Regions from separate parts of the Vibrio sp. AH4 genome, predicted to be linked through region 1. Evidence: riboswitches for the same ligand, from Rfam matches in the RefSeq annotation. Region 1 holds a riboswitch; the other holds the start of a gene.

Evidence for each region. A riboswitch is a leader RNA that binds a small molecule or an ion and turns the genes downstream of it on or off. The one in region 1 is predicted to bind thiamine pyrophosphate.
Region 2: another riboswitch for thiamine pyrophosphate. It lies ahead of thiC (phosphomethylpyrimidine synthase ThiC); the one in region 1 lies ahead of thiD (bifunctional hydroxymethylpyrimidine kinase/phosphomethylpyrimidine kinase).

The regions. Positions count from the first base shown of each region.
Region 1 is NZ_JALAIV010000001.1:2,179,392-2,191,146, reverse strand. It holds gene MKA69_RS10285 (methyl-accepting chemotaxis protein) at 1-562, shown strand, start outside; gene asnS (asparagine--tRNA ligase) at 708-2,108, shown strand; gene thiD (bifunctional hydroxymethylpyrimidine kinase/phosphomethylpyrimidine kinase) at 2,168-3,010, opposite strand; TPP riboswitch at 3,071-3,169, opposite strand; gene MKA69_RS10270 (sugar O-acetyltransferase) at 3,204-3,821, opposite strand; gene MKA69_RS10265 (amino acid aminotransferase) at 4,377-5,567, shown strand; gene MKA69_RS10260 (cyclic nucleotide-binding/CBS domain-containing protein) at 5,770-7,659, shown strand; gene MKA69_RS10255 (3'-5' exonuclease) at 7,665-8,366, shown strand; gene MKA69_RS10250 (methyl-accepting chemotaxis protein) at 8,432-10,315, opposite strand; gene MKA69_RS10245 (glucan biosynthesis protein G) at 10,720-11,755, shown strand, end outside.
Region 2 is NZ_JALAIV010000001.1:916,181-927,935, forward strand. It holds gene MKA69_RS04340 (HesA/MoeB/ThiF family protein) at 1-356, opposite strand, end outside; gene MKA69_RS04345 (thiamine phosphate synthase) at 346-1,608, opposite strand; gene thiC (phosphomethylpyrimidine synthase ThiC) at 1,611-3,551, opposite strand; TPP riboswitch at 3,650-3,748, opposite strand; gene crcB (fluoride efflux transporter CrcB) at 3,801-4,181, opposite strand; tRNA gene MKA69_RS04360 (tRNA-Trp) at 4,402-4,478, opposite strand; tRNA gene MKA69_RS04365 (tRNA-Asp) at 4,508-4,584, opposite strand; rRNA gene rrf (5S ribosomal RNA) at 4,615-4,730, opposite strand; rRNA gene MKA69_RS04375 (23S ribosomal RNA) at 4,823-7,709, opposite strand; tRNA gene MKA69_RS04380 (tRNA-Ala) at 7,997-8,072, opposite strand; rRNA gene MKA69_RS04385 (16S ribosomal RNA) at 8,135-9,677, opposite strand; gene MKA69_RS04390 (hypothetical protein) at 9,856-9,996, opposite strand; gene MKA69_RS04395 (gamma carbonic anhydrase family protein) at 10,185-10,736, shown strand; gene MKA69_RS04400 (DUF1488 domain-containing protein) at 10,717-10,992, opposite strand; gene aroE (shikimate dehydrogenase) at 10,989-11,755, opposite strand, start outside.

The sequences.
Region 1 (11,755 bases):
CAATCAAACAACCCAAGTCTCCTCCATCCTTGGCGTCATTAAAGGCATTGCCGAACAAACTAACCTACTGGCTCTGAATGCAGCCATTGAAGCGGCCCGCGCAGGCGAGCAAGGCCGAGGTTTTGCTGTGGTTGCCGATGAAGTCCGCCATTTAGCATCACGCACAGCGGAGGCGACTGGCAACATTGAAAACATTATTTCCGGCTTCCAACGTGATAGCCAAGCCTCTCTCAATTCGGTTGATACGGTGTGTTCGCATGCTCACCAACGTTCAACAGAAATTGAAGAACTCTCTAAAGTCATGACCAATGTGGTCACTGAAATGCAACAAGTGCTCAATCACGCGATGGGGATTCAAGAACAAACCAAGCGCACGACAGAAGTCAGCCATGAAATTCAAAATAAAGTGGACGTGATTACTCATCATGCCGATGACACTTCCCATTCAGCCAGCGAAACGCGTGAGATCAGTATCGATCTTGAACATTTGTCGCAGCAATTGGAGTCACTGCTCAATCAATTTACTTTGATTAGCAAGAATTCTGCGCGGAAACCACATTAAAGGTTGAAGCTGGCAAATTGACAGGTAATATGTTCCGTTGAATCTGTAAAACTCTCTACAACCCAATGTTTCGTCTATTTTTTGCGCAACGATTGCTGCAAATGACATTGGGGTGTCTTTTATCTCAACGGAGACTGTAATAAACATGACTTACGCGCCTGTAAATGACGTACTAAGCGGCAAGCTCGCAGTAGACAGTGAAGTCACTGTTCGCGGCTGGGTTCGCACACGTCGTGATTCCAAAGCTGGAATTTCGTTTCTTGCCATCTATGACGGCTCTTGTTTCAACCCGATTCAGGCCGTGGTTCCTAATAATCTGAATAATTACGACAATGAAATCCTGAAGCTAACGACAGGTTGCTCTGTTGAAGTAACGGGTACCATTGTTGAGTCTCCAGCATCTGGTCAAGCGTTTGAACTGGCTGCAACTGCGGTAAAAGTGGTGGGTTGGGTTGAAGATGCCGACACTTACCCAATGGCGAAAACTCGTCATTCTATCGAATATCTGCGTGAAGTGGCTCACCTGCGTCCACGTACTAACGTGATCGGTGCCGTTGCACGTGTTCGTAACTGTTTGGCACAAGCGATTCACCGTTTCTACCATGAACAAGGTTACTTCTGGGTTTCAGCACCTCTTATCACCGCTTCTGATGCAGAAGGCGCAGGTGAAATGTTCCGCGTTTCAACGCTGGATATGGAAAACCTGCCACGCACTGACGCAGGCAAAGTGGATTACAACCAAGACTTCTTTGGTAAAGAAACATTCCTTACGGTATCAGGCCAGCTCAACGCGGAAGCGTATGCTTGCGCGATCAGCAAAGTGTACACTTTCGGCCCAACGTTCCGTGCTGAAAACTCAAATACCAGCCGTCACTTGGCGGAATTCTGGATGGTTGAACCTGAAGTCGCATTCGCGGATCTGAACACCGTAGCAAAACTGGCTGAAGACATGCTGAAGTATGTGTTCAAAGCGGTACTGGCTGAGCGTCGTGACGATCTTGAGTTCTTTAACGATCGTATCAACAACGAAGTGATTGCCCGTCTTGAACAGTTTGTAGATTCAGATTTCGCACAAGTGGATTACACCGATGCGATCGAAATTCTGAAAAACTGTGGCAAAACGTTTGAGTTCCCAGTTGAGTGGGGTATCGACTTGGCTTCTGAGCACGAGCGTTTCCTTGCTGAAGAACACTTCAAAGCACCGGTTATCGTGAAGAACTATCCAAAAGACATCAAAGCGTTCTACATGCGTATGAACGAAGATGGCAAAACTGTTGCGGCGATGGACGTATTAGCTCCGGGCATTGGTGAAATCATTGGTGGTTCACAACGTGAAGAGCGTTTGGATGTTCTCGATGCACGTATGCGTGAATTTGGTATCGACCCTGAGCACATGGATTGGTATCGCGACCTGCGCCGTTACGGCACCGTGCCACATGCGGGCTTTGGTCTGGGCTTCGAGCGCCTTGTATCCTACGTTACAGGTATGGGCAACGTGCGTGATGTGATCCCATTCCCACGTACACCTCGCAGCGCAAGCTTCTAATTCCGCTCTGTTGAATGTAAAAACCGTCACCTACGAGACGGTTTTTTTATACCCCAAATTCACTGTTCTTGGCGTTTATCCATTTGCAGCCGATAAAAATGGTGAATCGGACCATACCCTTGGCCAATTTTGAGTTGATCAGCATGCAAGATCGCCTGATGGATATACTGCTTTGCTTTCTCAACCGCCTCTTTCAACGCATAACCTTGCGCAAGATAGGAGGCGATCGCCGATGAGAGTGAACACCCCGTACCATGTGTGTTTTGGGTGGCAATGCGTGGCGCGTGGAAAGGGCAGATATCGTTCGCTTCGATCAGCAAATCATCACTGTCCCTTTGCTGATGATTATGCCCCCCTTTGAGCAAGACGGCTTGAGCGTCTAACTGACTTAGTGCAGCAATGCCCTGCTGTGGATTTTGTTGCCATTCTTGCTCTGTCATCCCCACTAAAACAGCCGCTTCCGGTAGATTAGGCGTGATGATACTAGCAAGTGGCAACAGCTCATTTTTTAAGGTGATCACGGCATCTTCTGCGAGTAGATGATGCCCGCTGGTTGAAACCATCACCGGATCGAGCACAACCCATTGGGGTTGATATTGACGCAATTTTTTGGCAACCAGAGTGATGATTTGGGCATCCGCCAACATGCCAATTTTTACCGCCAAGACAGGAATATCACAGAAAATCGCCTCCAATTGCTGCTCAATAATCTCTAGAGGTAGAGGAAATACCGCTGAAACACCTTGCGTATTTTGCGCAGTAATCGCGGTAATCACCGAGCAAGCATAGCTTCCAGTTGCGGAAATGGCTTTGATGTCGGCTTGAATGCCCGCCCCCCCGCCGCTGTCTGAACCGGCAATGGTGAGTACAATCGGTGTTTGAAGAGAAGAATTTGATGGCATAAAGGCTCCTGTGAAAAACAGGAACTGATCCCAAACCGCAGATGAATGGTAAGACAATACGAGCTGTTGAGGATAGTTCCCTACGTCAGTCCTAACTGAATCAGGTTCAACGGGTCTCGCTGCGCGATCTCAGCCCTTAGGGCTCCCCGACTATGAGTGGCATCTTAACAGCATTTAATGCGGTGGACAGCGATTATTTCTCACTTTCAATAAAGTCGAGATCGCGCCACATTTCATCTAATTCCGCTTCAGAAGGCATTTCACTGTGCTCGATTTGGCGAATCACTCGACACGGGTTCCCCACTGCAACGCAATCCGGCGGTATATCTTTGGTTACTACACTTCCGGCACCAATCACACTACGCGCACCAATGGTAACGCCATCAAGCACGATCGCGCCCGCGCCAAGCCACACGCTATCTTCAATCACAATCGGGTTACCTGCTGCAATCGGTAACACACGCTGTGCAAGATCAAGTGGATGCCCAACGGTACTGATCACCACATTCGGTCCCATCTGCACATATTCACCAATCGTCACTGGGGCAATATCCAAAATGGTGACGTTAGTGTTTAAGAAACCACCACACTTGAAATGGATGTTATGCCCTAAATCGCAGAAAAACGGTGGCACAATCGTCACTCCGTTTGCGGAGCCCAATAGCGAATTTAATATCGCTTGCCGCTCAGTATGCTGTGCAGGACGCGAATGGTTGAAGTCATACAGCTTCTCTTTGACCTGCGTTTGATAGGTTATCAAATCTCGGTTTATCGGTAACTGAACTGAAAAATCCCTTAAATCACGACTCATGGGCTTCCTTACGTCTGTGCAACACTCTGACCATAAACACTCCCCTCCAATAGGCAAACTTCGTTGCATAAAGGTTGAGAGTGAAATAACACAATCCATTCGATCAGCATGAAAAATCCAGAACTCTCACTCTCGCGAGATCGGATAGTCATTGTTCTTCTGCGGTTATTGAGGCCTTTCTGACTATTGAAGAAACATCTACCGCTATCGCTGCCCATTTTAAAGACTAAGCTCTGAGAGATATTGCACGCTGCGAGTAGCAAACCCACTCGACTGAAAATTTCATACGTAATAATCCCAACACACGCTGAATTTTCCCCTTCCCTGTCATCTGGTCAGTCTAAAGACAAACCACCGGCATCGCCCTAAGCTGAAAAGCTTGGGGCATTTACATCACAAAATGACCGGCTATTCCCAATTCCTCAGCCAAGTAAAAATTTTTCGATATTTTCTTTCAGGTACTGTTGTCACAAGAATTCGAGGAAGGTATAAATACGATAAATTTAATGAGTTCAATCATTCCTTCCCACCCCTAACTTGACATGGATGTGCTTTATGTTCGAAAAAGTCGTTGCCGCCCCCGCAGACCCAATTCTTGGTTTAACTGAAGAGTTCAAAAAAGATCCCCGTACCGACAAAATTAACCTCGGTGTTGGTATTTATAAGAATGAAGCGGGAGAAACCCCTGTTCTTGCTACCGTAAAGAAAGCAGAGGCAGCCTTACTTGAATCAGAGAAAACCAAATCTTATCTCACGATTGAAGGGACTGCGGAGTACGGTTTAGCAGTACAAAAACTGTTGTTCGGCGCGAATTCTGACATAGTGACTCAAAAACTAGCGAAAACGGCACAAGCTCCTGGTGGTACAGGTGCTCTGCGTGTCGCTGGCGAATTTATTAAACGTCAATTAGGTGATGTGAAGGTTTGGATCAGCAACCCAACATGGGCGAACCACCATGGTGTGTTCAACGCGGCTGGTTTAGAAACAACGCAATACGCTTACTACGATGCCGAAGCCAAAGACAAAAACTTTGCTGCTATGTTGGCAGATTTAGAGCAAGCAGCGAAAGGTGATGTGGTCCTTCTGCACGGATGTTGTCACAACCCAACAGGCATCGACCCAACGGAGCAAGAGTGGGAAGTGTTGGCGAAATTGGTGGCAGATAAAGGTCTGCTTCCTCTGTTTGACTTTGCCTACCAAGGCTTTGCAACAGGTGTGGAAGAGGATGCGGCAGGTCTGCGTACTTTTGCCAAATACAACTCTGAAATTTTGGTTGCCAGCTCATTTTCAAAGAACTTTGGTCTGTACAACGAGCGTGTAGGTGCTTTCACTCTGGTTGCACCTTCAACCGCGGTTGCAGAAACGGCATTCTCACAAGTCAAAGCCATTATCCGCTCTATCTATTCAAACCCACCCGCTCACGGCGCTGCAGTGGTCACTTATATTCTCAATAATCCTGCGCTACGTGCTGAATGGGAAGCTGAAGTGGCTGAAATGCGTGAACGTATTCAAGAGATGCGCGTGCTGTTCGTCAACACATTGAAAGAGGTGGGTGTAGACGCGGACTTTAGCTTTATCGAGCGCCAAAACGGCATGTTCTCTTTCTCTGGTCTAAATAAAGAACAAGTCGCACGTTTGAAATCCGAATTGGGTATCTACATTGTAGGCTCAGGCCGTATCAGCGTTGCCGGCATGACCAAATCAAACATGCTGCCACTGTGCAAAGGCATTGCTGCGGTGATGTAGTTTCGCCACCGTGCTCATTCTAAAAACCGGCTGAAATAGCCGGTTTTTTTGTTTTGGGTGTTACGCTTTGTCTGACCTATCTTTATAAATTCCCAAACAATCCCCCCTCAGATTAGACCTCACACAGTAAAGTGAGGTAGCATGGTCAACCCAAACCGCCAAAAACATCGCGCAACAGATGTTTGTAACGAGAGGAGCCATCATGGACGCCGAGTTAATCGAGATTCAACAGTTTCTGCAACAGCATCCCCCTTTTGATGCCCTGCCTTCTGATCTGTTACCCACCATCGCTCAACAAATTGAAATTGCCTATTTTCGTAAAGACACGCCCATTATCGGACACAAACAAGCCATTAGTGATTTGTATTTGATTCGTAGTGGTGCGGTCGAAGTCTATCGCCGTCATGGTGAGCTCTATAACCGGCTGACTGAAGGCAGTCTATTTGGACAAATGGGACTACTAACTCGTAACCAAGTGTCCTTCGCGGTCTCGGCAATTGAAGATACCTTGCTATATTGCATTCCAGAAGATCTCTTTCACCGGCTGCATCAAGAGTTCGACAGCTTCGCCGATTTCGTTGAGGTCGAACAATCGGTGCGTTTACGCCAAACGGTTAAGAAACAAAAAGAGCAAAACGATCTCATCACCAGCAAAGTCAAGCGGTTATTAACTCACCCAGCCCCAACCATAGATAAAAATGCTTCGATCCAGCAAGCTGCGTTACGCATGGCAAATGAAAATGTTTCGGCGTTACTGATCTTAGATAATCAGATCCTGCATGATGAAGAAGATGACTCCACACCAGTCGTCGGCATTATTACTGAGCGAGATCTCTGTCGCCGTGTTTTAGCACAAGGTATCGATATCACTCAAGCAGTCAGGCAAGTCATGACCTATGAGGTCATCTCACTCGATCACAATGCCTACGTTTATGAGGCCATGCTCACCATGCTGCGCAATAATGTGCATCATCTTCCAGTGCTGAGAGAGAAACAGCCGATAGGCATCATCGATATGACTGATATCGTACGTCATGAATCGCAAAACTCCTTGCTCTTGGTGAGCCGTATCTATCAGCAAACCAGTATTGATGAATTAGCCCAGCTCGCAAGCGAAGTGAAGGCGAGCTTTGTACGCCTCGTCAATGAAGATGCAAATTCCCACATGATTGGTACAGCCATGTCAACCATTGGCCGCGCTTTCACACAACGCATTATTGAACTGGGTGAAGCAGAGCTAGGCGAAGCACCGCTGCCATACTGTTTTGTAGCATTTGGTTCTATGGGTCGGGATGAACAACTTATTGTGACCGATCAAGATAATGCCTTGATTCTGGACGATCGCTACGACGCTCAGCAGCATGGTGCTTATTTCGCCCAATTGGCTGAATGGGTGTGTCATGGATTAGATCGTTGCGGCTATCCGCTTTGCGATGGCGACATCATGGCCAGTAATCCAAAATGGCGTATGACTCGCAAAGAGTGGGAGAACTGTTTTGCTGATTGGATTGATAATCCGAATCCACAAGCCCTGCTTAATGCCTCTATTTTTTTCGATCTGGATGGCGTATATGGTCGCACCAAATGGGCAGAACAGCTATCCAGCTTCATTGTACGGCGCGCAAGGCGTAATCAACGCTTTTTGGCCTGTTTAGCGCGCAACGCCCTTAACCGCACTCCGCCATTGGGATTTTTCAAAAACTTTGTGATGGAAAAAGATGGCCGCCACAATAACTCGATCAATTTGAAACGCCGAGGGACAGCACCATTGGCAGATTTAATCCGTGTACATGCACTCGCCGCTGGGTCACGAGCCAAAAACTCTTTTGAACGGCTGGATGATGTGATTGATGCAGGGTTGCTGCCCCAAGGTAAAGGTAAAGATCTGCGTGATGCATTGGAATTTATTGCGATGGTGCGTATCCGTCATCAAGCAGTAGATGTGGAGCAAGAGAGAGAAGCCGATAACAGCATCGAGCCAGAAAATCTCTCCGACTTTGAACGGCGAAACTTAAAAGATGCGTTTCAAATCCTCAGTAACGGGCAAAATTACCTCAAGTACCGTTATCAGGCTAACCAACACTTTAAGTGAGTACGATGTTTCAATCTGCAATTTATTGGCCAGCACGTTTGGCTCATTTAGCTAAACAGACCACACAGCCAGATCTACAACGCTACTATGCTCACCCCGTCGTCGAGGGTTCAACTCCGATTGCCGAATGCCCTCTCGTCGCTCTCGACTTCGAGACCACAGGCTTAAACCCTCAGCAAGAGGCTATCTTGAGTGTTGGTTTAGTGCCATTCACAACCTCTCGCATCGCACTTAAAGAGGCTCGTTATTGGCTGGTCAAGCCAACCCAACCTCTTGCTGAACAATCGGTGGTGATCCATGGTATTACTCACTCGGAACTCAGTCGCGCCCAAGCCCCTGACGAGGTACTACGGGAATTAATCGGAGCACTACGCGGAAAAATCGCCGTGGTACATTTTCGTCATATCGAACGAGAGTTTCTGCAGCAAGCCACACTACAACTCTGGGGAGAAGCGCTTGAGTTACCGCTGATCGATACTCTGGAAGTGGAACGTCACATACTGCAACAACAACGCTCATTTTGGCAACGTGTGACAGGGCGGGCCATACCCTCCGTACGATTGGGACAGTCTCGCATGCGCTATGGTCTTCCGTCCTATTCACCACATCATGCACTAACCGATGCCATTGCGACCGCAGAATTGTTTCAAGCGCAATATACACACCACATGCAACATGACACGCAGATACAATCACTCTGGCTATAAATCGGATGCGTAATAAAAAGAAAGGAGCGCAGAAGCGCTCCTTTTGAGTCTCGCCTATCTTCAGCTTACAGTTTGAAGCGACGGATCTCTTGCTCAAGCTCATGTGACAATTCGGACAACTGTGTCGCTTGCTCAGCGGCAGAATGTGCTTCTTGCGCAAGATCGTTCGACACATCACGAATACCCACCGTATTGCGAGTAATCTCCGACGTTACCGACGCCTGTTCTTCTGCCGCAGACGCAATTTGTGTTGCCATATCACTGATGCGCTCTACTGTTTTGTGGATTTGCTCCAAGCTGACCGATGCTTCATTCGCATCTGCAACGCTGGTGTCTGCCAAACGGCGGCTATCATCCATAATGCCCACCGCTTTACCAGTGGTCGCTTGTAGCGTTTCGATCATTTGTTGAATTTCTTTAGTTGATGCGTGGGTGCGTTGGCTTAGTACACGAACCTCATCCGCAACGACAGCAAACCCACGACCTTGTTCACCGGCTCGTGCCGCTTCAATCGCCGCATTGAGAGCCAACAAGTTAGTTTGCTCAGCAATGTTTTGAATGGTCGACAGAATCGTGCTGATCTGGTGACCATGGGCTTCCAATTCTTGGATAACCTCAGTCGCGACTTGAACTTCTTCGGCCAATGACTGAATCGAACGCTGAGTTTGACTCACTTGACCACTGCCATGCACACATGCGGTGACCGCTTCACTGGAATTTTGTGCCGTATGGTCAGCGTTTCCGGCAATCTCCTGAGTGGCTGCCGCCATCTCATTGATCGCGGTGGCAACCATATTGATTTCATCTTGCTGTAAACGAATGCGGCTACTGCGTTCTTCTGCTTGTGCCGCCGTGACTTTCGCTTGTTGCGACAAAGCCGCAGAGACTTGGCTCAGCTTAAGTACCATCGTGTGCATATTGCCTACAAAGGTATTAAAGTTGCTCGCCAGTTGCCCAACCTCATCATCGCTACGTGGCTCTAAACGTTGGGTAAGATCCGCATCTCCCGACGCAATCTCTTGTAGAGCTTTAGATACACGACCTAAATCACGGAACAGGAAACTCACCAACCAAGAAACAATCACAACCACAATCACAGTAATCAGCAATGCGGTAGTAATAAGACCCGTCAGTAATTCAGCATGTGCCGCGAACTCTGTCCGGCTATCCATTTGAATCGCAAAGTACCAAGGTGTTTCTGGCACAGCAGCAAAGAAGAAAAATTTATCCACCCCATTTAAGCTAAGCGCCACTAGTTCACCTTGTTTGGCGGCACGCTCAATGGTTCGCATATCCAATGCTGAGGAAAGTGTTGTTACTGGTTTTAGCAAAAGGGATTTATCAGGATGCGCAAGGAAAGAACCGTCTTGACCATCGATCAACATTGTTTGGGCTTCTTTTCCTGCGTCCATGCTGATCACATCTGCAATCAGTTGATCAATCAACACATCGGCACCAACCACACCACTCATGCTGCCATTTACGCGAATCGGCTCTGCGATAGTGACTAAAAGAGCCCCAGTAATAGCATCACTATAGGCTGTCGTAATAATCTGCTTTCCCGCACTTGCGGCATCTTTATACCAAGGACGAGTACGAGGGTCGTAATCTGCACGGTTACGCTCAGGGTGTGAACGGAACATAGCTCCTTGCGTTGTGCCATAGAAAATATCATCGAAGCCCCCCGCATTACGGGCCTGTTGTAAATAAGGCACAACGTCTTGCGCATCGATATGAGAATTAAATGCCGAACTGATCGATTTACGAATTGAAATCCAGTCAGAAATACCTTTTGCAGCGGTGGAAGAAATAGCGTCAGCGCGAGTGTATACCGCATTGCTGGTCTGCTGTTGCAGCTGACCGGCGGAAAGCCAAGTCAATGCCGTCGCCATCACCACCACTGCAGATAAACTTGCACCAATTAGTTTGTGTTTTAGTGTGAGTTTCATTATGTCAAACAATAGGTTGGAACCAAGGAACGGCGATAATAAACACTATTTGATTAACTCGCACTCGTTTTGTCATTTTTTCTCACAACTTATCACAGACCAAATTTAACCATTTATGTTATAAGGCTTTTAGTAACAAACTATTGACTGCTGCCAAATTTTTATCGCCACCATAGTGTGATTTTCATTCCAAAAACACATATAACTAAAGGATATAAGCTTATGAATAGAAAGTATCTGATAAAGACAATTATCAACAACATATGTTGTGCATTTTTTTACAGTTCTGATATCTTTCGCGCTGAATGAGAATTGTGATGTCCTGCGATACCGTCCGGTAAGCAAAATTACAGTAAACTCTTGAGCAATCTTCGTATTCCACTTTGTTATCGGTTCATTTTTATATGATTCGTGTGTCCAGTGCCGTGCAACGCCACGCGCAAAAACTGATTGTACTTTTTTCCCTGTTGTTTGGGGCTTCTCTACTGATGTCTGATAATGGCTTTGCTACAGATATTAAAAACACAGAAACTTCTCCATCAGTGAATACTGAACCCGCTAAGCCAGTCAAAACTGGCGATACCAAAAGCGTGGTTCGCTTTGCAAAAACCGGGGCGTTTGATAACGACACGGTCGTTCGCCTTGCTCGCCAGTTAGCGAAAAAGCCTTATATCGCCTTAAAAGATCCTCTGCCAGAAAGCTTGGCGAACATCAGTTATGATGAGTACCGCGATATTCGTTTTAAACCCGATAGCGCAGTATGGAAAGCCGACGGCTTGCCTTATCAAATGCAGTTATTCCACCGTGGTTTCTTCTTCCAAGATCTGATTGAAATTGCCCTCGTTGAAGGAAACCAAGCCACACACTTGAGCTATGACCCAAGTATGTTTAGTGCTGGCGAAGTGTTACAACAAAATCTGCCTACCGAAGATATCGGTTATAGCGGTTTGCGTGTGCACTACCCTCTCAATAGCGCTTCTTATTTCGATGAATTGTTTGTCTTCCAAGGCGCCAGTTATTTCCGCGCACTAGGAAAAGGCAATGCTTACGGTCTTTCTGCTCGTGGTTTAGCGATTAAGACAGCAGATCCGGCAGGAGAAGAGTTTCCAATCTTCCGTGCGTTTTGGGTTGAGAAACCCAATTACGACACGAACCTAATTGTGGTTCATGCTCTGCTTGATAGCCCTAGTGTTTCTGGTGCTTACCGCTTCTCGATTCGTCCAGGACAAAACACTCGAATGGATGTCGAATCGGTCTTGTTCCCTCGTGTTGAGATTACAAAAGTCGGTCTCGCACCGGCTACCAGTATGTACATGCATTCTCCGAACGGTCGTCAACAAACCGATGACTTCCGCCCTTCTGTTCATGACTCAGATGGTTTACTGATGATTAACGGTCGCGGAGAGCGTTTATGGCGTCCACTGGCAAATCCTCGCACTC
Region 2 (11,755 bases), 1.3 Mb from region 1:
TTTCCAATCTCCAGACCTAGAATAGTCTCATCTAGGCGTCGAGCGACCGTCCGTACACGAACATCAGAATTCAAAGATCTCAAGTGGTGTGCCAGTGCTTCTGCTTTATTGCTACCTAGTTGCTCCTCGCGATAACAGATCTGGCGATGCAGGTTGTGTACTTCCAACGCATCACCATCGGCAATTATCACTTGCCCAATACCAGCACCCACTAGATAAGACGCAACAACATTACCTAGCCCACCACAACCAACGATCAAAACACGTGCGTTGATTAATTTTTGTTGGCCATTTTCTTGCACTTCGGCAAGACTAATCTGGCGCTGATAGCGGATAAATTGTGGATCACTCAACATTGCTCGCCTCCCATTCCATGCTGTAAGACCTCGCTTGTTTTCTAAGCTCACTTTCTTTCTGCCCACTGAAAGCAAACATCAATTGATGCACAGCAAAAGCTGGATTGACGGATTGGGTGATAGCTCGCACGACCGCAGCCGAAGTCACTCCACAGCGCAGGACTTCCTCAATATTTGAGTGGTCAATACCACCAATAGCCACGGTAGGCATTCCTTTCTGCCCATGATAAGAAAGCTGATCCGCTAATCCTTGGTAAGCTGCTAAGCGTACTAACCCTTGTGGTTTAGAAGGCATTTGCTTGGTTGTGGTAGGAAAAATATGGCCAAGAGCAATATAACTCGGCTGTAAACATGCCACGTTAAGTAGTTCATAATACCCATGCGTGGAGAGGCCAAGTCTTAGGCCTGCTTGAGCTAGCTCCGCTAAATTAGCCGTGCTGAGATCTTCTTGCCCAAGGTGTACACCATAGGCATGATGTTTAATGGCGATCTGCCAGTAATCATTGATAAAAACCTGTGCGTTGTATTTTCGACCTAGATCTATTGCTCGAACAATTTGCGTTTCCAAATCCACTCGCGCCGGATCTTTTATGCGCAGCTGAACGGTTTTAACACCTAATTTAAGTAGCAATTCAATCCAACTCACATCATCGACGACCGGATAAAGTGTGAATAGAGTTTTATCTATAGCTGGAAATCCTTTCGTTGACTGTAATTCTGAGCCTGAATAGACGGAGGGAAAAAATTCCAGACTTGTCGGCCACGTTTCACGTGAAACACCCTGTTTCTGAGACACAGCAGCACGCGCAACGCACAAGGCATCTTCAATAGAAAAACCCAATGCCAACAGAGCCAAAAGCCAAGCAACATGCTGATCTAATTGACAATTAGATATAAGTAATGGATATGGGTAAGTAATACACTGACAACAGTTTCCCTCAACTTGCCATTCATCCATACCATAGTCATTGTGAGAGCGAAGGCCGATTTTTACCTTACAGCGAGCCTCAATATCTCGATGCTCAGATAAGTATTGCAAGTAATAATCCAACGGCTCAGAAGTGCCCTCACTAGGGCACAAGTCACAACCAATTCGCAAAGTGGATTTCGCTTCTAAAACAAAACAATCACTAGTAGCAACATCTAGGCTGATATTTTGAATGTCGAATCCTTGCTCTTTGGCTTGCAACAAAACATATTGCACGCGTCCAATCCATTCAGCGCAACCACGGGGAAAGACCAGTCGAGTCATAATCACTCCTCAACCAGATCTTTCACTAGTGGATGATAGATCTGTGCGCCTGAAGCTAAGAATTCTCGTGACTTTTCTTGCATGCCTTTTTGCGCGACTTGATCGGGCTCCGTCACTTTAATTACAGAAATGTCCGCTGCTTGCTGGTTATTCGCATAATCCCTCACCTCTTGTGAGATTTTCATAGAGCAGAATTTTGGGCCGCACATAGAGCAGAAGTGAGCGATTTTGCCAGATTCTTGAGGTAGGGTTTCATCATGAAAGGCACGAGCAGTGACTGGGTCTAAGGCTAAATTAAATTGGTCTTCCCAACGGAACTCGAAACGTGCTTTCGACAATGCATTATCGCGAATTTGTGCACCTGGGTGTCCTTTAGCCAAATCAGCAGCGTGAGCCGCGAGCTTGTAAGTAATCAGCCCCGTTTTCACATCTTCTTTATTTGGTAACCCAAGGTGTTCTTTAGGCGTGACATAACAGAGCATGGCACAACCAAACCAACCAATCATTGCGGCACCAATACCAGAAGTAATGTGATCATAGCCTGGTGCAATATCGGTGGTCAGCGGGCCTAATGTATAGAATGGCGCTTCATGACAATGTTTCAGTTGCTCATCCATATTCGCCTTAACTAAATGCATAGGCACATGCCCTGGGCCTTCAATCATGACTTGAACATCGTATTCCCATGCGATTTTAGTTAATTCACCCAACGTACGTAATTCAGAAAACTGTGCTTCATCGTTAGCATCGGCTATTGAACCGGGACGAAGTCCATCCCCTAAAGAAAGCGCGACATCATATTGCGCACATATCTCACAGATTTCACGAAAATGGGTATAGAGAAAGTTCTCTTGGTGGTGAGAAAGGCACCATTTGGCAATAATAGAACCACCACGAGAGACAATGCCAGTCACACGCTTGGCCGTCATCGGCACATAACGCAGTAATAACCCTGCATGGATGGTAAAGTAATCAACCCCTTGTTCTGCTTGTTCAAGCAAAGTGTCACGCATCACTTCCCAATTAAGGTTCTCTGCAATTCCGTTCACTTTCTCTAGCGCTTGATACATAGGCACAGTACCAATTGGCACAGGGCTATTACGCAAAATCCACTCGCGGGTTTCATGAATATTCCGCCCTGTAGAAAGGTCCATCACAGTATCGGCACCCCAGCGAGTCGCCCACACTAGCTTTTCTACTTCTTCTTCAATAGAGGAGCTAACAGAAGAATTCCCAATATTAGCATTCACCTTAACCAAGAAATTACGGCCAATAATCATGGGCTCCGATTCTGGATGGTTGATATTACATGGAATAATCGCCCTTCCCTGCGCAACCTCATTGCGTACAAATTCAGGGGTAATTAAATCAGGAAGGTGCGCCCCAAAATTCTGTCCAGCATGTTGCTGAGTCAAATTCGGGTCTTGATAAGATAGACGACGAGAGTTTTCTCTCAGAGCCACGAATTCCATTTCAGGAGTAATGATACCTCGTCGAGCATAATGTAACTGAGTAACACAGCGCTGATTTTGAGCCTGTCTGATGCGTGGCAAATGGCCATAACGCAGTTCATCAAGCGTTTCATCGGCCAAACGTTCACGTGCAAAATCAGAGCTCATACTAGGCAGGAACTGTGTATCCTGACGCTCTTCGATCCATGATTCTCTATGTTTAGGGAGTCCGTTATAGAGATCGATATCATGCTCAGGATCAGTATAAACACCCGAGGTATCGTAAACATAAATCGGCTCATTAGGCTCAAAAATCGGCGCCTCTTTACTTCCACCGACCAAAGTATCGCTGAGAGTAATTTTACGTACTGGAACACATATATCCGTACGCGAGCCTACAAGATAGGTCTTTTGAGAGTTTGGATAGGGTTCAACTGAAAGAGTATCAATAAAACGCTTGGCTTCCAGTCTTGCTTGCTTACGATTCGACATAGCATTTCCTTTTTAATCATGAGGGAGAAATGCTTGACGGAAAGATGCTATGAGAGATGAGTAGACAAGTAGAATGCCCAAAAGAAATAGGACATCTAAGAGAGTCTTCTCTTGTTCCCTTCGCAGGTATTAACCTGATCAGGTTCAACGGATCCCGAATAAACGGTCTCAGCCCAATGGCACTCCGACAAGTGGAAGCATTATAGATAAAGGTTATTAGTTAACCAAGTAAAATAGCGGTTTCATTCATCAACTTTTTATTAACCAGTAGAACCCAAGCCAAGCCGCCGAAATACTTAAAACCACGTTGAGCAACACATTCGCCCCCATCTTAAAAAAGGCGCCTTGCTGCATTAAAAGTACATTATCCATCGAGAATGTCGAAAACGTCGTCAACGCGCCAAGAAAACCAAGCCCAATCACTTGTTTCCAAGGGTAAGGACTCAACCACTCATTTTCAACACAAGCAATTAAAACCCCCATCACGAATGAACCAAACACATTCACGGTCAACGTGCCAATAGGAAAGCCGCGGCCAAAAAGAGTAATGCACACTTCTGAGACCAAAAAGCGAGCACAAGCCCCTATCGCACCACCCAAAGCTATAAACCCCAACATAGATAATGGCATGTTCATCCTCCTTATTAGAGGTACCATTTTAAACATTCATCAAAATAAAGCGCGAAATTTCAGCAAAACAATAAATTTAATCAAAGGGGAACAAGGGAAAAGGTAGGGAAGAGTAAAAATTATTAAAAGTTACATGCATCACTTATTGAGTGATTAGCTTACAAAATTTAAAAAATTACAGATAGAAAAAACCTCAGCATTTCTGCTGAGGTTATATATATGGCAGGGGTGGAGAGATTCGAACTCCCAACACGCGGATTTGGAATCCGCTGCTCTGCCAATTGGAGCTACACCCCTGTAGATCTTTGAGCCTAAGCTCGAATAAGTGGCGGAGCGGACGGGACTCGAACCCGCGACCCCCGGCGTGACAGGCCGGTATTCTAACCAACTGAACTACCGCTCCGCATTGGTTAGCGCTTGGTGCTAAATTAAAGCCTGGCGATGTTCTACTCTCACATGGGGAAACCCCACACTACCATCGACGCTGTTTCGTTTCACTTCTGAGTTCGGGATGGAATCAGGTGGGTCCAAAACGCTATGGTCGCCAAGCAAAATTTTAAAATCTGGAAAGCTGTTTTCGTTCTCACACACATTCTTATGCGCTCAGCTCTGAGTCCACTACAAAACCCCTTGGGTGTTGTATGGTTAAGCCTCACGGGCAATTAGTACAGGTTAGCTCAACGCCTCACAACGCTTACACACCCTGCCTATCAACGTTCTAGTCTCGAACAACCCTTTAGGACAGTTAAACTGTCAGGGAAGACTCATCTCAGGGCTCGCTTCCCGCTTAGATGCTTTCAGCGGTTATCGATTCCGAACTTAGCTACCGGGCAATGCGTCTGGCGACACAACCCGAACACCAGAGGTTCGTCCACTCCGGTCCTCTCGTACTAGGAGCAGCCCCCTTCAATCTTCCAACGCCCACGGCAGATAGGGACCGAACTGTCTCACGACGTTCTAAACCCAGCTCGCGTACCACTTTAAATGGCGAACAGCCATACCCTTGGGACCGACTTCAGCCCCAGGATGTGATGAGCCGACATCGAGGTGCCAAACACCGCCGTCGATATGAACTCTTGGGCGGTATCAGCCTGTTATCCCCGGAGTACCTTTTATCCGTTGAGCGATGGCCCTTCCATACAGAACCACCGGATCACTATGACCTGCTTTCGCACCTGCTCGAACCGTCATTCTCGCAGTTAAGCGGGCTTATGCCATTGCACTAACCTCACGATGTCCAACCGTGATTAGCCCACCTTCGTGCTCCTCCGTTACTCTTTGGGAGGAGACCGCCCCAGTCAAACTACCCACCAGGCACTGTCCTCAACCCAGATAATGGGTCTAAGTTAGAACATCAAACATACAAGGGTGGTATTTCAAGGACGGCTCCAACGCAACTGGCGTCACGTCTTCATAGCCTCCCACCTATCCTACACATGTAGGTTCAATGTTCAGTGCCAAGCTGTAGTAAAGGTTCACGGGGTCTTTCCGTCTAGCCGCGGGTACACTGCATCTTCACAGCGATTTCAATTTCACTGAGTCTCGGGTGGAGACAGCGTGGCCATCATTACGCCATTCGTGCAGGTCGGAACTTACCCGACAAGGAATTTCGCTACCTTAGGACCGTTATAGTTACGGCCGCCGTTTACCGGGGCTTCGATCAAGAGCTTCGCTTACGCTAACCCCATCAATTAACCTTCCGGCACCGGGCAGGCGTCACACCGTATACGTCATCTTGCGATTTTGCACAGTGCTGTGTTTTTAATAAACAGTTGCAGCCACCTGGTATCTGCGACTCTCGTCAGCTCCATCCGCGAGGGACTTCACCATCAAGAGCGTACCTTCTCCCGAAGTTACGGTACCATTTTGCCTAGTTCCTTCACCCGAGTTCTCTCAAGCGCCTTGGTATTCTCTACCCGACCACCTGTGTCGGTTTGGGGTACGATTCCATCAAATCTGAAGCTTAGAGGCTTTTCCTGGAAGCATGGCATCAATGACTTCACACCCGTAGGTGCTCGACGTCGTGTCTCAGCCTTAGAAAGAGCCGGATTTACCTAACTCTTAAGCCTACGCACTTGAACCAGGACAACCGTCGCCTGGCCCACCTAGCCTTCTCCGTCCCCCCATCGCAATTTGATTGAGTACGGGAATATTAACCCGTTTCCCATCGACTACGCCTTTCGGCCTCGCCTTAGGGGTCGACTCACCCTGCCCCGATTAACGTTGGACAGGAACCCTTGGTCTTCCGGCGGGGAGGTTTTTCACCCCCCTTGTCGTTACTCATGTCAGCATTCGCACTTCTGATACCTCCAGCAAACCTTACGATTCACCTTCAACGGCTTACAGAACGCTCCCCTACCCAATGTCCAAAGGACATTGCCGCAGCTTCGGTGTATTGCTTAGCCCCGTTACATCTTCCGCGCAGGCCGACTCGACTAGTGAGCTATTACGCTTTCTTTAAATGATGGCTGCTTCTAAGCCAACATCCTAGCTGTCTGAGCCTTCCCACATCGTTTCCCACTTAGCAATACTTTGGGACCTTAGCTGGCGGTCTGGGTTGTTTCCCTCTCCACGACGGACGTTAGCACCCGCCGTGTGTCTCCCGGATAGTACTTACTGGTATTCGGAGTTTGCAAAGGGTTGGTAAGTCGGGATGACCCCCTAGCCTTAACAGTGCTCTACCCCCAGTAGTATTCGTCCGAGGCGCTACCTAAATAGCTTTCGGGGAGAACCAGCTATCTCCGAGTTTGATTGGCCTTTCACCCCTAGCCACAAGTCATCCGCTAATTTTTCAACATTAGTCGGTTCGGTCCTCCAGTTGATGTTACTCAACCTTCAACCTGCCCATGGCTAGATCACCCGGTTTCGGGTCTATATCCAGAGACTGAGCGCCCAGTTAAGACTCGCTTTCGCTACGGCTCCCCTATACGGTTAACCTTGCCACTGAATATAAGTCGCTGACCCATTATACAAAAGGTACGCAGTCACACCACGAAGGTGCTCCTACTGCTTGTACGTACACGGTTTCAGGTTCTATTTCACTCCCCTCACAGGGGTTCTTTTCGCCTTTCCCTCACGGTACTGGTTCACTATCGGTCAGTCAGGAGTATTTAGCCTTGGAGGATGGTCCCCCCATATTCAGACAGGATATCACGTGTCCCGCCCTACTCGATTTCACGCTCGATGAAGCGTCGGTTACGGGGCTATCACCCTGTATCGCCAAGCTTTCCAGCTTGTTCACCTACTTCACCGAGTGCTTAAGGGCTAATCCAGGTTCGCTCGCCGCTACTACCGGAATCTCGGTTGATTTCTTCTCCTCGGGGTACTTAGATGTTTCAGTTCCCCCGGTTTGCTCTGTTAACCTATGTATTCAGTTAACAGTAACTGCTTATGCAGTTGGGTTTCCCCATTCGGAAATCGCAGACTCAAACGGCTCTTACTGCCTTATCTGCGCTTATCGCAAGTTAGTACGTCCTTCATCGCCTCTGACTGCCCAGGCATCCACCGTGTACGCTTAGTCACTTAACCATACAACCCGAAGGAGTTTCGGATTGTTGTTTAAACAACCTAAGTTGTCTCGCGTTTAATTTACATGAGTGCGAGACAGATTTTGCCGGACTCAAATTTGAACAAGACCGAAGTCTTATTCGATACCAAGCACACTTGAATGTGTTGTTGGTGTTTATCTTTCGATAAACATTGAGAACTTTACAAACAACAATACATTGTTGTTTTGTCAGCTTTCCAAATTGTTAAAGAGCAAGATTTTCTGATGAAAACCATTTTTAAACATTCTCAGCGAAAACGCTTAAAGATGGTGGAGCTATGCGGGATCGAACCGCAGACCTCTTGCATGCCATGCAAGCGCTCTCCCAGCTGAGCTATAGCCCCACTTAATGCTCAAATCTAAACCGAATCAATCTGTGTGGACACTCATCACGACAATCATCGTGTAAGGAGGTGATCCAGCGCCAGGTTCCCCTAGCGCTACCTTGTTACGACTTCACCCCAGTCATGAACCACAAAGTGGCAAGCGTCCTCCCGAAGGTTAAACTACCTGCTTCTTTTGCAGCCCACTCCCATGGTGTGACGGGCGGTGTGTACAAGGCCCGGGAACGTATTCACCGCAACATTCTGATTTGCGATTACTAGCGATTCCGACTTCATGGAGTCGAGTTGCAGACTCCAATCCGGACTACGACGTACTTTGTGAGATTCGCTCCACCTCGCGGTATCGCTGCCCTCTGTATACGCCATTGTAGCACGTGTGTAGCCCTACTCGTAAGGGCCATGATGACTTGACGTCGTCCCCACCTTCCTCCGGTTTATCACCGGCAGTCTCCCTGGAGTTCCCACCATTACGTGCTGGCAAACAAGGATAAGGGTTGCGCTCGTTGCGGGACTTAACCCAACATTTCACAACACGAGCTGACGACAGCCATGCAGCACCTGTCTCTCAGTTCCCGAAGGCACAAGACTGTCTCCAGTCTCTTCTGAGGATGTCAAGAGTAGGTAAGGTTCTTCGCGTTGCATCGAATTAAACCACATGCTCCACCGCTTGTGCGGGCCCCCGTCAATTCATTTGAGTTTTAATCTTGCGACCGTACTCCCCAGGCGGTCTACTTAACGCGTTAGCTCCGAAAGCCACGACTCTAGGTCACAACCTCCAAGTAGACATCGTTTACGGCGTGGACTACCAGGGTATCTAATCCTGTTTGCTCCCCACGCTTTCGCATCTGAGTGTCAGTATCTGTCCAGGGGGCCGCCTTCGCCACCGGTATTCCTTCAGATCTCTACGCATTTCACCGCTACACCTGAAATTCTACCCCCCTCTACAGTACTCTAGCTTGTCAGTTTCAAATGCGATTCCTAGGTTGAGCCCAGGGCTTTCACATCTGACTTAACAAACCACCTGCATGCGCTTTACGCCCAGTAATTCCGATTAACGCTTGCACCCTCCGTATTACCGCGGCTGCTGGCACGGAGTTAGCCGGTGCTTCTTCTGTAGGTAACGTCAAATGATTAAGGTATTAGCTTAACCACCTTCCTCCCTACTGAAAGTACTTTACAACCCGAAGGCCTTCTTCATACACGCGGCATGGCTGCATCAGGCTTGCGCCCATTGTGCAATATTCCCCACTGCTGCCTCCCGTAGGAGTCTGGACCGTGTCTCAGTTCCAGTGTGGCTGATCATCCTCTCAGACCAGCTAGGGATCGTCGCCTTGGTGAGCCCTTACCTCACCAACTAGCTAATCCCACCTGGGCATATCCGGTAGCGCAAGGCCCGAAGGTCCCCTGCTTTGCTCTTGCGAGGTTATGCGGTATTAGCCATCGTTTCCAATGGTTATCCCCCTCTACCGGGCAATTTCCCAGGCATTACTCACCCGTCCGCCGCTCGCCACCCAAGGAACAAGTTCCTCTGTGCTGCCGCTCGACTTGCATGTGTTAGGCCTGCCGCCAGCGTTCAATCTGAGCCATGATCAAACTCTTCAATTAAAAGTTTTTTGAAGCTTTCGCTTCGGCTCAATGAATACTGATTACATTCTTTGCTTAATAAAAAGCGAAGTAATGTTGAATTGACTGTGCTGAATGATTGCTCATTCAAATGGTCACTCAGTTCATTGATAAATCTTTTTTGATTATCATCAACGAGTGCCCACACAGATTGATTGGTTTATATTGTTAAAGAGCGTTCTTCTTGGCGGTCTGCTTCAGAAGAGGCGGCCATTTTAGCGAGATAAACTGTCGTGTCAAACACTTTTTTCAGTTTATTTTCGTTGGCGATTTCGCCACCTAAAATACCGAACTGAATCACTGCTAACGCTTGCTGCGTCTGCCGTGTCAGTGAGGGCGGATTATAGAGAAGCTAGTTATATTGGCAAGCACTTTTTAGAAGTTTTTTAAAGATTTCGGATACTTGGTGATGTTTTAGGCATTATTGGCTATTTGTTAATGATTAAGCCATCTACTATACCTATTACTTGCTTATTAAAAGGGGAAATCATGAGTTCAATTCGTAGCTACAAAGGTATTACGCCCAAAATGGGAGAAAAGGTTTATGTGGATGCCAGTGCAGTCATCGTGGGTGACATTGAACTGGATGATGATGCCAGCATTTGGCCTTTAGTGGCCGCTCGTGGTGATGTAAACCACATTCGGATTGGAAAGCGCACTAATATTCAAGACGGTTCTGTATTGCATGTCACCCACAAAAATGCTGAAAACCCGAATGGTTATCCTCTACTGATAGGAGAGGATGTGACGGTTGGGCATAAAGTCATGCTACATGGTTGCACTATTCATGATCGAGTATTAGTCGGTATGGGTTCTATCGTGTTGGATGGCGCTGTGATTGAAAGTGATGTGATGATTGGCGCGGGCAGTTTAGTGCCTCCAGGCAAGCAACTCGAAAGTGGCTTTCTTTATATAGGCAGCCCAGTAAAACAAGCACGCCCACTCAATGATAAGGAGCGTGCTTTTCTCTTAAAGTCCTCAAGCAACTACGTTCAGAGTAAAAATGACTATCTGAATGACGTTAAAACCGTTCGCGAGTGATCTCAATTTGACCTAGAGCGTTAAACATTTCGTCTTCTATCGCCTGTTCGGCGAGTTCCTCTAGGTCAAAACGCCACTCACTGAATACTGTCATCACGTGTTGCGATTCTGCTAAGGCTTCGCCTGAGAGTTCTTGCAGAACTTGACGAGCCACAAGACATTCGATTAATGCTCCGTTTTGCTGAGCAAAAAATACGACGGCTTGTTTGGCCTCATCCCAATGCTGTAAATCGGGAAATAGGATGGATTGATTCATAGTGCACCTTCGAGATTTTTACGCAGTTCGCGCAAAATTTGTTTGGTTCCCGGACGTAACCCACGCCATAACATGAAGCTTTCCGCCGCTTGCCCCACCAGCATACCTAAACCATCAATCACCTGCGCGCAGCCGTGTTGTAGAGCCCATTGGTTAAACACAGTATGCCCTTTGCCATACATCATGTCATAACATATTGAATGGACAGCGAAAATCACTGGCTGAATCGCGGGCAACTCACCTTCTAAACTGGCCGAGGTCGAGTTAATGATCACATCATAGCTTTGAGTAAGCTCTGTGAATGGTTTGGCTATCACTGCACCGTACGGTGCCAGTAGTTCCGCCAATTGTTCGGCTTTAGATAACGTCCGATTGGTAATCGTAATCGAGGCGGGCTTTTGATCCAGCAGTGGTTTGAGCACGCCACGCGCCGCACCACCTGCGCCTATCAACAAAATATTCGCGCCTTTGAGTTGCACTTGTTGAGCAAATAGATCTTGCACCAAGCCTTCACCATCGGTGTTGTCTCCCAATATTTCACCGTCATCTAACTTTTTGAGCGTGTTCACAGCCCCAGCCAACCGAGCGCGTTCCGTCAGTCGCCCGGCAAAACGATAGGCGTCTTCTTTGAAAGGCACCGTCACATTACAGCCTCGGCCACCTTGCGCAAAAAAGTGACTCGCGGCCTCGATAAACCCATCGACTGGCGCACATTGCGCGGTATAGGTCATGGGCTGCTGGGTTTGACGCGCAAACAGCGTAT